One region of the Janthinobacterium sp. SUN176 genome, then DNA from elsewhere that is predicted to be linked to it. Evidence: predicted binding sites of a transcription regulator. Region 1 holds the regulator's gene; each other region holds the start of a gene.

The links. The regulator FNR, encoded in region 1, switches genes on or off when oxygen is low (the NO sensors DNR and NnrR bind a similar motif). The targets are predictions, from matches to a motif close to TTGATNNNNATCAA.
Region 2: cqsA (alpha-hydroxyketone-type quorum-sensing autoinducer synthase) is a predicted target of FNR. The motif match lies at 2,945-2,958, and genes of this name have one in related genera.
Region 3: cydD (thiol reductant ABC exporter subunit CydD) is a predicted target of FNR. The motif match lies at 2,400-2,413, and genes of this name have one in related genera.

Annotation. Positions count from the first base shown of each region.
Region 1 covers NZ_JAPWIA010000002.1:66,442-71,791, reverse strand. The annotation lists gene O3299_RS19635 (response regulator) at 1-1,473, opposite strand, end outside; gene fnr (fumarate/nitrate reduction transcriptional regulator Fnr) at 1,723-2,481, shown strand; gene O3299_RS19625 (FixH family protein) at 2,606-3,130, opposite strand; gene ccoG (cytochrome c oxidase accessory protein CcoG) at 3,233-4,615, opposite strand; gene ccoP (cytochrome-c oxidase, cbb3-type subunit III) at 4,618-5,350, opposite strand, start outside.
Region 2 covers NZ_JAPWIA010000001.1:3,240,139-3,245,488, forward strand. The annotation lists gene O3299_RS14630 (MFS transporter) at 1-769, shown strand, start outside; gene O3299_RS14635 (GIY-YIG nuclease family protein) at 773-1,120, shown strand; gene O3299_RS14640 (MarR family winged helix-turn-helix transcriptional regulator) at 1,178-1,627, shown strand; gene cqsA (alpha-hydroxyketone-type quorum-sensing autoinducer synthase) at 1,633-2,880, opposite strand; gene O3299_RS14650 (HAMP domain-containing sensor histidine kinase) at 3,105-4,331, shown strand; gene O3299_RS14655 (response regulator) at 4,335-5,342, shown strand; gene O3299_RS14660 (ABC transporter permease) at 5,339-5,350, opposite strand, start outside.
Region 3 covers NZ_JAPWIA010000001.1:786,652-792,001, forward strand. The annotation lists gene glmM (phosphoglucosamine mutase) at 1-197, shown strand, start outside; tRNA gene O3299_RS03650 (tRNA-Pro) at 279-355, shown strand; tRNA gene O3299_RS03655 (tRNA-Arg) at 450-524, shown strand; gene O3299_RS03660 (hypothetical protein) at 609-788, opposite strand; gene O3299_RS03665 (PEP-CTERM sorting domain-containing protein) at 934-1,500, opposite strand; gene O3299_RS03670 (GbsR/MarR family transcriptional regulator) at 1,788-2,339, opposite strand; gene cydD (thiol reductant ABC exporter subunit CydD) at 2,478-4,166, shown strand; gene O3299_RS03680 (amino acid ABC transporter ATP-binding/permease protein) at 4,163-5,350, shown strand, end outside.

The sequences.
Region 1 (5,350 bases):
GCGCCGCGGCACGTCGGGCTCGACGGCGATGGCCAGTTCCAGCTCCTTTTCGCCCGCATTCATCGTCATCGTCGTGGCCAGGGTATTCATGACTTCGTCGAGGTCGAATTCGACGGGCGACAATTCCATGCGCCGTGCCTCGATCTTCGAATAGTCGAGCACGTCGTTGAGGATGCCCAGCAGCGACTGGCCCGCCACGCGCACCATGGTCAGATACTTGCGCTGTTCCGTGTCGAGTCTGGTATTGCCCAGCAAATACACCATGCCCAGCACGGCATTGAGGGGCGTGCGGATTTCATGGCTCATGTTGGCCACGAAATCGCTCTTCGCGCGGTTGGCCGCCTCGGCCCGGTCGCGTTCCTGTTCCAGCTCCGCCGCGCGCGATTCGAGTTCCTGCTGCAGACGGTCGCGTTCGCTCATCAGGCCGTTGAACGCTTCCGTCAGTTCGCCGATTTCGTCGCGCTGCTGCACCGGCACGGGCGTGAAGCGGCTGCCGCTGGTGCGCAGGGCTTGCAGGGTGTCGCGCAGGCGCACCAGCGGCGACAGCAGGCGCACGGTGACCCAGCCCAGCACGAAGGCGGCCAGCAGCGAGGCGAGGATGCTCCACAGCACCAGCCGGTACAGCACGCCATCGAACGGTTCGAAGGCATCTTCGACGGGGAGCGAGGCGGCCAGCAGCCAGTTCACGGATTTCAGGCGCTTGAAGCTGTTGACGGCCGTGATGCCGCGGCTGTTGGTGCTGACCATGCTGCCTTCGCCATCTTCCTTCAGCAGCCGGGTGGTCGTCAGGTTGGCGTTCGGCTGGCGCGGTTGCAGCAGCCGGCTGGTATCGGGATGCAGCACGTAGCGCGGCACGGCGCCGCGCGTGAGGATGAAGTAATAGCCGCTCTTGCCGATCTTTTCCGAGCGCAGGCGGCCCAGCAGGTTGTCCTTGTACAGGCGCAGCACGCCGATCACGACGCCGGCCACCTGGCCATCGGCGGCCAGCACGGGCGCCACCATCTGCACGATGGGCATGCCGCTCGACTTGCCCAGCATCGGTTCGGTGATCATGGGCTGGCGCGTGCGCAGGACGGTCTGGAAATACTCGCGCTCGGCGACGTTGATGCCGGCGCGCCCCGCTACTTCCGGCATGTCGGCCACGACGGCGCCATGCGCGTCGAGCACCAGCACGTCATCGAACAGCACCAGCATCGAGCGGCGCGAATAGTATTCGCGCAATTGGGCGGGCCGGGCGATCAATTCCGGCGGCTGCTGCCTGGCCGTCAGGGTGACGATCTGCAGCAGCATGCCCAGCTTGTCGTCGAGTTCGGCGGCGGTGCGGCTGATCAGGGACGATTGCTGGCTCAGCAGTACTCGGGTGAAGTCGTCGCGCATGTGCTGCACCTGGATCATGGTGACCAGCGCGATCATGGCGATCGAGGTCAGGCTGGTGGCCAGCGCGACTTTTGCTTTAATGCCGAGAGGCTTCATGATTTCCTTTTCAGTACCGGGCGGCACAGGCGGCAGATAATGCTGTCAGGAATTTTCCTATCAATGCCCCAGCTTGGCAAGCGCCGCCGCGCAAATTGCCCGCCCCGTACGGGCTTTTGACGATGTTGCCATATAATTAAAGGCTGGACGTCGTTTATTCGCCGAATTTACGGTGAAATTGGCATACGGCAACCCTGTATGCGGCTGTATGCAGTAAACTTGTTGTTGCATTTTCTAAAAGGTACCGACATGACTGAAGCGCTACTCACTCCAACCTTGCCCACCGTGAACGTGGAGGCGTTGCGTGCGCGATGCTCGACCTGCAGCATGCATCAATTGTGCCTGCCGATGGGCCTCGATGTGGGCGACATGGACAGGCTGGATCAGATCATCGGCCGCCGCCGCAAGATCGTGCGCGGCGCCTCGCTGTTCCGTATCGGCGACTCGTTCCAGAACCTGTATGCGATCCGCCTGGGGCATTTCAAGACGTACCAGATCAATCCGGGCGGCGAAGAGCAGGTGACGGGCTTCCAGATGGCGGGTGAACTGCTGGGCATGGACGCCATCAGCGCCGACCGCCACCACTGTAATGCGGTGGCGCTGGAAGACAGCGAAGTGTGTGAAATCCCGTTTTCCAGCCTGGAACAATTGCTGGGCAACATGCCGACCCTGCTGCGCCATTTCCACCGCATGATGAGCCAGGAAATCACGCGCGAGCAAAGCGTCATGTTGCTTTTGGGTAACATGCAGGCGACGCAGCGCTTTGCCGCCTTCATCGTCAACCTGGCGTCGCGCTATGAAGCGCGCGGCTATTCGGGCAGCAATTTCCAGCTGCGCATGTCGCGCGAGGAAATCGGCAACTACCTGGGCCTGACCATCGAGAGCGTCAGCCGCCTGCTGTCGAAGTTCAAGAAGGAAGGCTGGCTGCGCGTCTCGAACCGGGAAATTGAAATCCTGCAGCCGGCCAAGCTGAAAGCCATTACGGCCGGCACGGACGTCTGCAAGTAACAGCACCGTCAAAACCTGCTGCGCGTCGCGCTTTGCGGCTTGCGATGCTCGCTGTGCTATAGCACAGCTGCGCTTCTCAACCACAAATCACTGCCGCTCGCTACGGTTTTCCCGGCGCTGTACGTTATAGCTCTTCATCCGCATGCAGCGCGATGCTGCGCTGCAGGGGCCAGGTCCAGATGCCGGACAGGCGCCACTCGCGTTTGTCGTTTTCCACCAGCACTTGCCAGCGGCTGCGCTCGAGCATCGGCAGCGCTACGGAAAAATTGCCGGCTGCGTCGGGCTGCACCAGCACCTTGATATCCTTTTCCGGCAGGGTCGCATGCGCCAGGTGCAGCTGCAAAGGCGCTTGATAGGCCTTGCCGAAGCTGTGCACGGAACCGGTCAGGCGCGCTGCAGCGACGTCATACGACAGGCGCGTATCCATCGCCAGGTCGCTGGCGATCGTGTCGCGCTTCAAATCCTGGTTGATCGCCTTGCCCTGCTTGTAATAATCGCCCACCACCAGCGCATCGGGCTGCGTAAACGCGATATAGCCCATGAAGCTGCCGACGACCACGGACAGGCCGGGGCCGATCATCAGCAGCCATGGCCAGCGATGCTTGTACCACGGTGCAACGGGTGCTTGCAGTTTCAGACTGTCGGACATGATATTTCTCCTGTTTAATCAGCCAGTCCCCGCATGGGGACCGGCCTTCCTGCAACTTCGTGGCGGCGGCGAGGGCACCCGGTCCCCGTCCGCCTTTCCTTGTTAACGCGGCACGATGAATACCGCGCTTTCACGCACATGCAGCGATGGGTCGTCCAGCGATTGCAATTCGATCGCAATCTTGTTCGAGCCCTTCTCTCCCACGCCGTGCGGCACGCGCAGGCGGATCGGCCAACCCAGCGTTTCCGTCGGCTGCAAGGTCACTTCTTCGCGCGTCAGCAAGGTCAGGCCCGGCAAGCCGGAAGCGCTGATTTTGAAATGCTGGCTTTGCTCCGACGTGTTCATGATCTGCAGGCGGTAGACGTTTTCGATCATGCCGTCTTCCACTTCGCGTCCCATGGAACCGCGGTCGCGGATCACGTCCATTTTCAGAGGCGTGCGCAGGGCCAGCGAAGTACACACGGCGATGATGATCAGGGCCAGGATGGAAGTGTAGATCAAGACGCGCGGGCGCATGGCGCGCTGGCGTATCTGCTTCGAATTGAAGTTGTTTTCCATCGCATGGTCGGTACTGTAGCGTACCAGTCCCCGTGGCCGGTCGACTTTGTCCATCACGCTGTTGCAGGCATCGACGCAAGCGGCGCAACCGATGCATTCATACTGCAGGCCGTTACGGATATCGATGCCGGTCGGACACACCTGCACGCACAGGGTACAGTCGATGCAATCGCCCAGCTTGTCGTTGTTGCCGGCCTTCTTGCTCATGGCGCCACGTGGTTCACCGCGCTTGGCATCGTAGGTGATGATCAGGGTGTCCTGGTCGAACATGGCGCTCTGGAAGCGCGCGTAGGGGCACATGTATTTGCACACCTGCTCGCGCAGCCAGCCCGCGTTGCCGTAGGTTGCCAGACTGTAGAACAAGACCCAGAACCATTCCCAGGGACCGAAGTTCAGCGTGGTCACCGACTGCGCCAGTTCCTTGATCGGCGTGAAGTAGCCGACAAAGGTAAAGCCCGTCCACAGGGCGATGGCGCCCCATACCAGGTGCTTGGCCGTCTTCTTGAACGCCTTGCGCACGGAGGGGCCCTGCTTGTCGAGGGCCATGCGCGCGCTGCGCGTGCCCTCGATGCGGCGTTCGACCCACAGGAAAATTTCCGTGTATACCGTTTGCGGGCAAGAGAACCCGCACCACACCCGCCCGGCAATGGCCGTGACGAGGAACAACAAATACGCACAGATGATCAGCAGGGCCGCCAGATAGATGAAATCCTGGGGCCACAGCACGACGCCGAAAATGTAGAACTTGCGCGTGGTCAAATCGAACAGCAGGGCTTGCCTGCCATTCCAGGTCAACCACGGCAAGCCGTAGAACGCCAGCTGGGTAAGCCATACGCATACCCATCGCCAGGTAGCGTAGCGTCCTTTGGCCTCGCGAGGGTAGATTTGCTCGCGGGCCGCATACATCTTGATGACTTGAGGTTCCATTTTTACTTTGCGGGTGCCTGCGGATTCGACAGGCTCCAGACATACGCCGACAGCACGTGTACCTTGGATTCGCCGAGGAAATCGCTGAAGGCCGGCATGGTGTTGCTGCGTCCCTTGCGTACGGTTTCCATGATGGTGTCGGCGCTGCCGCCGTACAGCCAGGTCTTGTCCGTCAGGTTTGGCGCGCCCAGCATCTGGTTACCCTTGGCATCGGCGCCATGACAGGCCATGCAGGCGCCGAACTTGGCCTTGCCCAGCACGGACTTGACGGGATCCGAGGTCGAGCCGGACAGGCTCAGCACATAATGGGCCACGTTCTCGACATCCTTTTCGGAGCCCAGGGCGGCGCCCATCGGTGGCATTTGCCCATTGCGGCCGTGCATGATGGTGGTCTTGATGATGTCGGGTTCGCCGCCATACAGCCAGTCCTTGTCGGTCAGGTTGGGGAAGCCCTTGTTGCCGCGCGCATCCGAACCGTGGCATTGCGCGCAGTAGGTCAGGAACAGGCGCTGGCCGATGGCTTGCGCCTGCGGATCGGCGGCCACCGTCTTCAAGTCCTGGCTCAGGTACTTGTTGAACAAGGGACCGTAGTCGGCTTCCGCCTTCTTCAGCTCTTCCTCGTACTGGCCCGTCGATTTCCAGCCCAGGCTGCCGGCATAGTTGCCCAGGCCCGGATACAGGAACAGGTACGCCAGGGAGAAGACGATGGTGATGTAGAACAACCACATCCACCAG
Region 2 (5,350 bases), on a different contig from region 1:
TGGCGCGCAGCACACCCCCATGGCGGCGCTGGCCGCCGCCTTTGCCATCGATGCGCTGACGTTCCTGTTCTCCGCCTGGACCTTGCGGCAAGTGAGCCTGCGGCCACTGGCCGCGGCGGCGGCGCAGGGCATGTGGCGCGACATGGCGGCGGGCCTGTCCATGGTGTGGCGCGACCTTCCCTTGCGCAGCTGCTATGCGTACTGGGCGGTGGTGGCGTTCTTCGTCATGGGGCCGCTGCAAGTGGCCTTGCCCGTGCTGGCCAGCGAGCGCCTGCATTGCGCCTCCGCGCTGGGTTTGCTGATGGGCGCGCATGGCGCCGGCACCCTGGCCGGCATGCTGGCGTCCAGCCTGGGCGGCGCCTGGCTGCGCCGCCACTTCGGCGCCACCCTGCTGCTCGTCGACGCGGTCGTCGGCCTGCTGCTGATGGCCCTGGGACAAATCAGCTCGGCCTGGCAAGGCGCGGCCCTGCTGGCCGTGACAGGGTTGCTCGGCGGCTACTTGCAGGTGGCCATCTTTACGTGGATACAGCGGCGCGTGGCGCCCGCCATGCTGGGCCGGGCGATGGCCCTGTTCATGGGCATCTTCCTGGGACTGGCGCCGCTGTCGGCGGCGGCCACGGGTGCGCTGCTGCGCCACCTGAGCGTTGGCGAGCTGTTCTGCGGCGGCGGCGCCCTGCTGCTGGCCGCCGCCGTGGCGGCCGCATTATTTACCGCCATCCCGCGCATCGCCGGACCGGAAGCGATTACCCAAACGATATCGGAGAAGTAAAACATGGACAAGACACGACAGGCAACATTGAAAGCGCACTACCGGCAACAGCCACCGCCGCTGGGCATCATCGCCTTGCGGCACTTGCCCAGCGGGCGCACCTTGCTCGACAGCAGCCGCAACGCGCCCGGCATGCTGAACCGGCACCGCTTCGAGCTGAACCTGGGCAAGCACCGCAACGCCCTGCTGCAGGCGGACTGGCGGCGCGATGGCGCGGCGGCCTTTTCCTGCGCCGTCATCGATACGCTCAAGCTGCCCGACGACCCCGCCTTCGATGCGGACGCCGAACTGGGCGCCTTGCTGGACTTGCACCGCGCACAGTGGCTGGAGCAAGGCCAGCTACTGTATTGAGCGGCATTGCTTTACACTTGCGCACTCAAGCATTTCGCAACGGATAAAATGGACGCCATGAACGATCACACTCTCCCGTCGCCGGACGCCGATGGCGCGCTGGACTTTTGCCTGCGCCTGGCGCGCGCCCAGGCGCTCATCGTGCGCCGCTTCGACAGCGCCCTGGGCAATTTGCATGGCCTGAGCTTCAGCGACTATCAATTGCTGTACCAGCTGCAGCGCGCACCCGGTGCGCGCCTGCGCCGCATCGACCTGGCCGAGCGCCTGGCGTTGACGGCCTCCGGCGTCACGCGCTCCTTGATGCCACTGGAAAAGATTGGCCTGGTGGCACGCCAGGCCGATGCGCGCGACGCACGCGTCGGCTATGCCGTGCTGACTGCCGCCGGCCAGGAATTGCTGGGGCATGCGAGCGCCACCGCGCAGGCGGTGGGGCGCGAATTGCTGCAGGATGCGCCGGCAGAACAGCTGGGAGCGCTTTCCGCCCTCCTGGGCCGGCTGGCCGGCTGACGACGCTACACGAGCGCCAGCCTGCGCAGGCGCCGCGTCGATGACCAGTGTTCCACGCCCGCTTCGGCGCGGATGGCGGCGCAGCCCGCCAGCACCCGCTCGATGGCGGCCCCGTCGAGCCCCGCATTGAGGGTCAGGCGCACGAGGGCGCGGTTCTTCGCCGTTGCCGGGGCGCAAAACATGGCGCCGTAAATGCCTTGCCGCTCCAGCGCCTGGCGCAGGGCCAGGGTGGCCGGTTCGCCGCCCGCCTCCAGCGCCACGATCTGCTCCGTGCCATCGCTGACGTTGTAGCCCAGCTCGCGCAAGCCTTCGCGCACCTGCAGCGTATGGCGTTGCAGGGTGGCGCGCCGTCCATCGGCGGCCATGATGAAATCGAGCGCCGCGCCCAGCCACGCCAGCTCATGCGCCAGCAAACAGGAGCTGAAGATGGCGGGCCGTGATTCGGACAAGAAATAGCCCTTGAAGCGGCTGGAACAGCTGATGAAACCGGCCCGGCCCGCGAAGGCCTTGGCCAGCGACGCCGTGCGGAAATGCACGCGGTGGCCCAGTCCCCACGCCTCCACCAGGCCCGCGCCCTGCGGGCCGTGCGTGCCCAGCGAGTGCGACTCGTCGACCACCACCACGCAGTCGCTGCGCTCGGCGATGTCAAGCAATTCCAGCAGCGGCGCCAGGCTGCCGTTGGTGCTGTACAGGGCGTCGACGACGATCACCCCGCGGCCATGCTTTTCCACCTGCCGCCGCAAGTGCGTCATGTCGTTGTGCAGGAAGGGCACGGCCTGGGCCTGCGCCGACAGCACGCCTTCCCACAGCGAGGCGTGGGCCTGCATGTCGAGGTAGACGGGAATGCCGGGGCTGGCGATGCACTGGATCAGCCCGACGTTGGCCGCCATGCCGGACTGCGCCAGGATGCCATCCTCGCTGCCCATGAAGCGGGCCAGCCGGCTTTCCAGCCGGTGCTGTTCGCTGCCTTCCTGCAAGTACACGGCCGACATCAGCATGCCGCCCGCATTCGCCTGCAGGGACGCCACCTGGGCCGCCACCAGCGCCGGTTCGGCGGCGATGGACAGGTAGTCATTGCCGGCCAGGAAAATGGCATGGGCGGGTGTCGGTTGCCAGGCATGGGGATGCTGGCCGCCCAGCAATTTTTCGATGCGCGTGACGTGGTGCGCATCCATGCGCCGCACGATGTAGTCTGGCAAGCAGTGTTCTGCGCGGACGAAGGATGGGGCGTGCAAGCTGGTAGCGATGGTCATGAGTTTTCTCCTGGGGAAAGGTTTGCTGCGGCTTAAAGCCTTGACCGTCTCGCGAACCCATCCATTGACGTATATCAATGTCCGATGAGATAACCGTTCAACCAGGAAAATTTACGCGATGATAATGTTCTGAAGAGAATCAAGGCAGAGTCATGACGCAGCAATTGCAAGGACGATGGACACACTGGCGCAGGCGCCTGCTCCATTCGCTGCTGCATGAACGCATGCCCCATGAAAACCTGGCCGGCCGGGTCGCCATGCTGGCCGCCGTGGGCACGGTGGCGATGCCGCTGTACTACCTGCTGTGGAATTACTTTTTTCCGCAAGCCTATGAAAACCTGACCTTGCGCCTGACGGGCGTGGGCATCTGCGCGGTCGGCCTGTTTGCGCGCCACTTCTCGGCCCGCTGGCTGTCGCGCTACCTGCTGTTCGCGCTCAGCTACATCCTGCCCTTCTTCTTTACCTTCATGTTTCTGATGAACCACGCGTCGTCCATCTGGAGCGAATCGCTGCTGATCGGCCTGGTCGTGCTGTTTCATTTCGAAACGAAGCTGGCTTGCCGCGCCTACCTGATCGGCACCAGCACCGCCTGCCTGGCCGTCATCCTGCAGGGGGAAGGCGACTTCCTGCTGCAGCGTGAAGTGCTGCAGCAACTGCCCGTGCACTGGTTCACCATAGCCGCGCTGTCCGTGGTGAAAGTGGGCAGCAAGGTGCTGGAACTGGAACGGCTGGCCGGCCTGTCGGCCGGGCTCGGTTCCGTGGCGCACGAGCTGCGCACGCCGCTGACCAGCGTGGAAGCCAATGTGCGGGGCATGCGCCGGCTGCTGCCGCAACTGGCCGATCAGGCGCACGACTTGCCGCCGCTGCAGGAAGCCCTGTCGCGCATCCAGTTCGAAGTGCGCCACATGCAGCACATGATCGATTTGTTCCTGATGAGCGCCAGCGCCGTGAACCGCAACCTGCAGCCCAGCCAGGCGCTGTCGATGCTGGCGATGGTGAATTCCGTGCTGAAGCGCTACCCATTCACCGGCAACAGCCAGCGCAGCCGCGTCAAGGTGGACGTGCGCGCCGACTTCCAGTTCGCCGGCCAGGACGAACTGTGCGTGGTGATCCTGCTGAACCTGCTGAGGAACGCGCTGAAAGCCATCCAGCGGGCCGGCAAGGGCCGCGTGCGCATCATCATCGACGGCGCCCGCCCCGTGCCCAGGCTGCTGTTCATCGACACGGGCTGCGGCATCGCGAAGAACCGCCTGCCGCTGATCTTCGAGCGTTTTTATTCCTATCCCGTGCATAACGGCAGCGGCATCGGCCTGGCCCTGTGCCGGCAGATCATCACGGCCTGGCAGGCGCGCATCCGCTGCGTGTCGCGCGAGCATGCGTATGCGATTTTCATCCTGGAATTTCCCCAGCCCCTGCCTGCCCGCTTACAACCCTCTTCCCCCGCAAGGTGATGCATGCAACTGCCCGTCTACTCCCATCCGACCCTGACCGTATTGATCGATGACAGCGATTCCTTCCTGAAAAGCCTGGCGTTCCAGCTCGATCCCGCGCTGGCGCGCCTGACCTTTCATGACACCAGCAGCGCGCTGCACTGGCTGCGCCACAGCACGCAGCCGGGCGAGACGCCGCTGCACGTCAATTTCGACACGCAAAACCTGCCGCGCGACCAGCGCAACGTGGCGCTCGACCTCGAACGCATCTGGCGCATCAGCGGCCAGGCGCAACGCTTTGCCGTGCCTTCCGTGCTGGTGGTCGATTATTCGATGCCGCAGATGAATGGCTTGGAATTCTGCCAGGCCGTGCGTGACTTGCCGTGCAAGAAGATTTTATTTACGGGCGCGGCCGATGAAAAAGTGGCCGTGACGGCCTTCAACCGGGGCTTGATCGACCGCTACATCAAGAAGAGCGACGACGATGCGCTCGATATCCTGGAACAGGAAATCGTTTCCCTGCAACGCGAATTCTTCCTGCAGCAGTCGGACACGGTGCGCGACTTGCTATTGCTGCATGACTATAGTTTCCTGCAAGACGAAGCCATGGCCGCCGTCGTGCAGGAGCTGTGCCGGCGCCATGGCTTTGTCGAGTTCTATATTTTCCCGAATCCCTGCGGCATCCTGTTTTTCACGCGCGACGGCCAGGCCCGCCTGATGATCATCGAGACGGAACGCAGCCTGCACACGCAGTACGAAATGGCGCGTGACAGCGACGCGCCCGAGTCCCTGCTGCTGGCCTTGCTGGAAATGCGCGTGATCCCGTACTTTTCCGATGCCGACAGCGACGGCATGTATGCAGCGCACATCGGCGAAAACTGGTTCCGCTACTGCGCCGCGCCGACCATCTGCCTGGGACGCGAAACCTACTTCTGGGCCCTGTTCGACGTGCCGCCGCACCAGCTGGGGCAGCCAGTCATGTCCTACGCGCAATTCTTACGCGCGCAGGCGGACGACAGCGTGGGAGCCTAGCTTTCCCG
Region 3 (5,350 bases), on a different contig from region 1:
CGCCCGGTTTCGACTGGCAAAAAAATGCCGCCATGGTGGCCGAGAAAGAACTGGTCGAGGCCGAACTGGGCGACACGGGCCGCGTGCTGATCCGCGCTTCCGGCACCGAGCCGCTGATCCGCGTGATGGTCGAGGCGAAAGATAAGGAAAAGGCCGAGTCGATGGCGCGCCGCATTGCGGATAAAGTGGCTGTGTAAAGGCAGGCGCCGATAGTTATTTCCATCTAATTCGTCTATGGCAATTGACGAAATTGGATGGGGGCGTTATTATCTTGTCTTCGGAGTGTGGCGCAGCCCGGTAGCGCACCTGGTTTGGGACCAGGGGGTCCAAGGTTCGAATCCTTGTACTCCGACCAAAGTCATAAGCGGGCTGTCAGAAATGACAGCCCGTTTTCTATTCCGCGCTGGCATTTCATTGCTGGCGCGCATGGATTAAAATACTGCACCTCTCCGCCCATCGTTCAACGGATAGGACAACGGTCTTCTAAACCGTGAATGGGGGTTCGATTCCCTCTGGGCGGACCAGTTTCATACTGGCCACGATCATGCGGCGCCAAGCTGCCGCAACGCACCCCATCTTTCCCCCACATCCGGTTTTCGCGCAGCGGTTCAGGGCTGCGCGCCCAGCACTAAGCTCAGCAAATACAGCAGCGGCGCCGCGCACAGCAGCGCGGAACACAGCGACAGCACTTTCTTGCTGGCCAGGCGTGCCAGGCGCAGCCGTTCGCGCACGGGCAAGTGCTGGCGCAGCGCATGGCGCGCGCGCGGCTGGAATGGGGATTCATGCATGTGGGCTCCCTCGCAACGGTGACTGAAGATGCCGGTCAGCATAGCGGGAGGGGCATAAAGGCGGTGTAAAGAGTGGGCGGCGCGGCGCAAGCGCGCTGTAAACATGGGTGCGCCGACGCCGTGTTGCGGGTCTTGCCCGATGCTCTTATTTTGCCTGGCGGCGGCGCGCCATGACGCCGAGCAGACCCAGGCCGGCGAGCAGCATGGCATAGGTTTCCGGTTCAGGGACGGCGGAAACGTAGGCGCGGTAATTGCTCAGGTCCTTGGGCAAGCCTGCCACCGTGAAGGTCGTGCCGGCTGCGACGGGCGCTGCCCATTGGAAGACCAGTTCGCCCTGGCCGAAATGGATGGCCAGGTAATCATAGGCCGCCGCACTCGTGAAGGAATTCACCCCGCCGCTGGCGCCTGCCGTGGTGCCGGCGGTGCAGCCTGAGGTGGCATTGTCGCAAAACGAGACGGCCGCACCCAGGCTGGTGCCGAAAACGCCGTTGATATAGCCCTGGATGTCGGTGGGACTCTGCGGCACGAGATTGTCGTTATAGTATTTCACCATGAGGGCAGGTGACGGCGAGTAAGTGACGGTGCTGCCTTCGATGCTGAAACCGCTGGCCGGTCCCACATCGACCCATGTAGCAGCCTGTGCCACGCCCATGCAGGCCGTCAGGGCGGCCAGCATGGATGCCCGTATGGCAATGCTTGTTATGCTTTTCATGAAAATCCCCTTTTATTTTATTGCAGACATTTCACTGCTTCAGGGTGCGCGCCGTCCGGTCAGGGAGGTCGACTTGTCGCCCGGTCGCCTTTGCGTGAGTACGCATATGCAAGCTTAGTCTTGATGTAAATTAATACAATTTAAATAATGCTATTGGCATGCTTGACAACATCGCATACGGCTATGTATGGCTGTGCTGGCGAAAGCCTGTACGGCGAGCGGAAATGGCGTGACAAGGCATGCCAGCCTGTGCTAGCAATGCCTTGATTAGGGAGGGGGGGCGGGTTTCAGTCGTTGTTATTGCTGACGCCGAACAAGCGATCCTTGGCATTGAGCAGCTTTTGCACCTTGGCGCCCATTTTCATCAGCTGCGCCATCGATTCGGGCGACAGGCGCTGCAAGTCGTCGAACCAGGTGTTGGCCAGGTCGACCAGTTCATACATTTCGCGCATGCGCTCCTGCGCATACTGGTCGACGGGTTCCGTGGCCGGCGCCAGCAGCGATTCGCGCAGCACCGTCAAGGTCGGCGCCACTTCGCGGCGGCGGCGCTCGGCGGCCACCACGCGGAAGATTTGCCACACATCACCCAGCGAGGAAAAATACTCGCGCCGGTCGCCGGGGATGCGCGACTGGCGGATCAAGCCCCAGCCCTGCAATTCCTTCAAGCCGATGCTCACGTTCGAGCGTGAAAAACTCAGGTGTTCCGCGATTTCATCCGCGTGTAAAGGATGCTCTGCGACAAACAACAAGGCGTACACTTGCCCCACTGTCCGGTTAAAGCCCCAGCGGCTGCCCATCTCGCCGAAATGGCTGACGAAGGTCAGGATCAGCGGCGTCATTTGGATATGTTGAGTTTTCATAATTATCTGAATTTTTTCACGCCACACCCGCAGGGTCAATTGATATATGTCATGTTTCGCAGTATTATACAAAATATCGAATTTACAGAAAATTCTGAAAACTCAAAAAGTATAGATATGCCGACCACGCCGCTGTCCTTGCCCCGCTTTATCCTTCCCCGCGCCGCCAGCCTGGCGCAGGGCGGCGCCGCCTTGCTGTGGCTGCCGCAAGCGGCCTTGCTGGCCTGGGCCGTGCAAGCCATGCTGGCCGGCGCACCGTGGCGCGCGGCCCTGTTGCCGGCCGCCGGCGTGCTGCTGCTGGGCGTGCTGCGCGCCGGCGGCGAAGCGTGGGGCGCGCGGCGCATGTATGCGGCGGCGCGCGACCACCTGTCCACCTTGCGTGCGCAAGTGGCGCAAGCGCTGGCGCACCGTTCGCCGCTGGACCGCCAGCGCGCCCAGTCGGGCCAGGCGGCCAGCGTCATCGCCGAACAGGCCGAAGCCATCGTGCCCTACCTGGTGCGCTACAAGCCCGCGCGCTGGAAAGTCATGCTCGTGCCGCTCGTGATCCTCGCCGTGGTGACGCCCCTGTCGTGGATCGCTGCCCTGATCCTGCTCATCGCCGCGCCCCTGATTCCCGTCTTCATGGCCCTGGTGGGCATGGGCGCGCAAGCGGCCAGCCGCGCGCAGATGGTGGAAATGGGCAGCATGAACGCGTTTCTGCTGGACCGCCTGCGCGGCCTGGCTACCCTGCGCGCGCTCGACGCCGTCGATGCCACGGCCGCGCGGCTGGATGCCTCGTCGCAATCCGTGCGCCGGCGCACGATGGTCGTGCTGCGCATCGCCTTCCTGTCGTCGGCCGTGCTGGAACTGTTTTCCGCGCTCGGTGTCGCCATGGTGGCCGCGTTTATCGGTTTCTCCTTGCTGGGCAGTATCAATTTCGGCACCTGGGGCCGCGAACTGAGCCTGGGGCAGGGCTTGTTCATCCTGCTGCTGGCGCCCGCGTTTTTCGAACCCTTGCGCGAACTGGCCGCCGTCTGGCACGACAAGGCGGCCGGCGAAGCGGGCCTGGCCGGCCTGCACGACCTGGCGGCCGAAGGCGTGCCCCTGCCCGGCGCCGGCGTGGCAGCCGCTGCCGTCTCCGCCGCCGCCATGGCCGTGGCGCCGCCGCCCGCTATTGATATCCATCAACTGCGCTTTGCCCATCCCGGCGAGGCGCGCGTCTTCGACGGCTTCGACCTGACCGTGCGCGCCGGCGAACATGTCGCGCTGCTGGGCGCCAGCGGCGCCGGCAAGACCACCTTGCTGTCCTTGCTGGCCGGCTTGCTGCCCGCCAGCGGCGGCGAGATCCGCATCGGCGGCGTACGCCTGACCGACGGCACCGTGAATACCTTGCGCCAGCGCATGGCGTGGATGGGCCAGCGTCCCCATGTGTTTGCCGCCTCCGTCAGCCAGAACGTGACCCTGGGCCGCGTCGGCGCGCATGCCGCGCAAGTGACGCAGGCGCTGCACCTGGCCGACCTGGCTGCCGTGGCGCAGGCGCAGCCGGCCGTCATGCTCAGCGATGGCGGGCAGGGCTTGTCCGGCGGCGAAGCCGTGCGCCTGGCCCTGGCCCGCGTGGCCCTGCATCCGCATGCGGACTTGCTGCTGGTCGATGAACCGACGGCCCACCTGGACAGCGAAACGGCGGCGCGCGTGACGGACGCCTTGCTGGAATTGGCGAAAGGCAAGACGATGATCGTCGCCACGCACGACCCCGTGCTGGCCGGGCGCCTGCAGGGCACGGTGCAGGTCGATGCCCGGGCGCAGGCACAGGAGTTGCGCGCATGAACACTACACTGATCTCGAACCCCGTCCTGCGGCAATTGCTGCTGGCCCAACCCGGCAAGCTGATCGGGGGCGCCTTGCTGGCGGCCCTGACGGCGGTGTCCGGCATGGCCTTATTGGGCTTGTCCGGCTGGTTCATCACGGCCACCTCGATTGCCGGCCTGCACGCCTCGACGGCCATCCTGTTCGACGTGTTCGGCCCGTCGGCCGGCATCCGCCTGCTGGCCATCGGCCGCACGGGTTCGCGCTATGCGGAACGGCTCGTCACGCACGACGCCACGTTCGCCGTGCTGGCCAGCATCCGCGTGCAACTGTTTCGCGGCTGGTCGCGCCCGGAAGCGGCCAGCCGCCTGCTGCGCCAGCCCGCCAAGCTGCTGTTCCGCCTGACGGCCGATATCGATGCGCTCGAATCGCTGTACCTGCGCCTGCTGGTGCCCGCCTTCACGGCCCTGTGCGCGGCCTTGCTGGCTGGCGTGGCGCTGGGCGTGATGCAGTGGCAGCTGGGCCTGGGACTGGCCGCGTGGCTGCTGGCCGCCGGCGGCGGCATCAGCTGGAGCGTGGCGCGCCGCGCCCGCCGCCCGGCCATCATGCGCTCGCGCGCCATCGAAAAACTGCGTTCCGGCGCCATCGACCTGGTGGCGGGCCAGACGGACCTGGTGATGGCGGGCCGCATCGACGCCCAGTGCGCGGCGCTGGGGCGGATCGACCGCTCGCTGGCGCAAGCCGATTTCGCCCTGCTGCGCCTGGAAACGGCGGCGGGCGCCGCGTATGGCGTGGCCGGCAGCGCGACGCTGGCCGGGGTGCTGCTGGCCGTCGCCGCGCTGGTGCAGCAGCAGGCGCTGAGCGTGCCGGCCGCGGCGCTGGCCCTGCTGATCGCCCTGACGGCCGTGGAACCGTTTGCGGGATTGCGCCGCGGCGCGCTGGAGGCGGGGCGCATGCTGCTGGCGATGCGCCGCCTGGCGCCGCGCCTGGAGCAGCAGGATGTCGCCACGCTGCCCCTGGATGCCGCACCGGGCTTGCGCCTGGAACGCGTCAGCGCCGCGCATGCGGGCAGCCACGTGGCCATCCTGCATGACGTATCGCTGCACATCGCCGCCGGCGAGCGCGTGGCCTTGATCGGCCCCAGCGGCGCGGGCAAGTCCACCTTGCTGGCCCTGGCCGCGCGCGAGCTGGTGCCATTGTCGGGC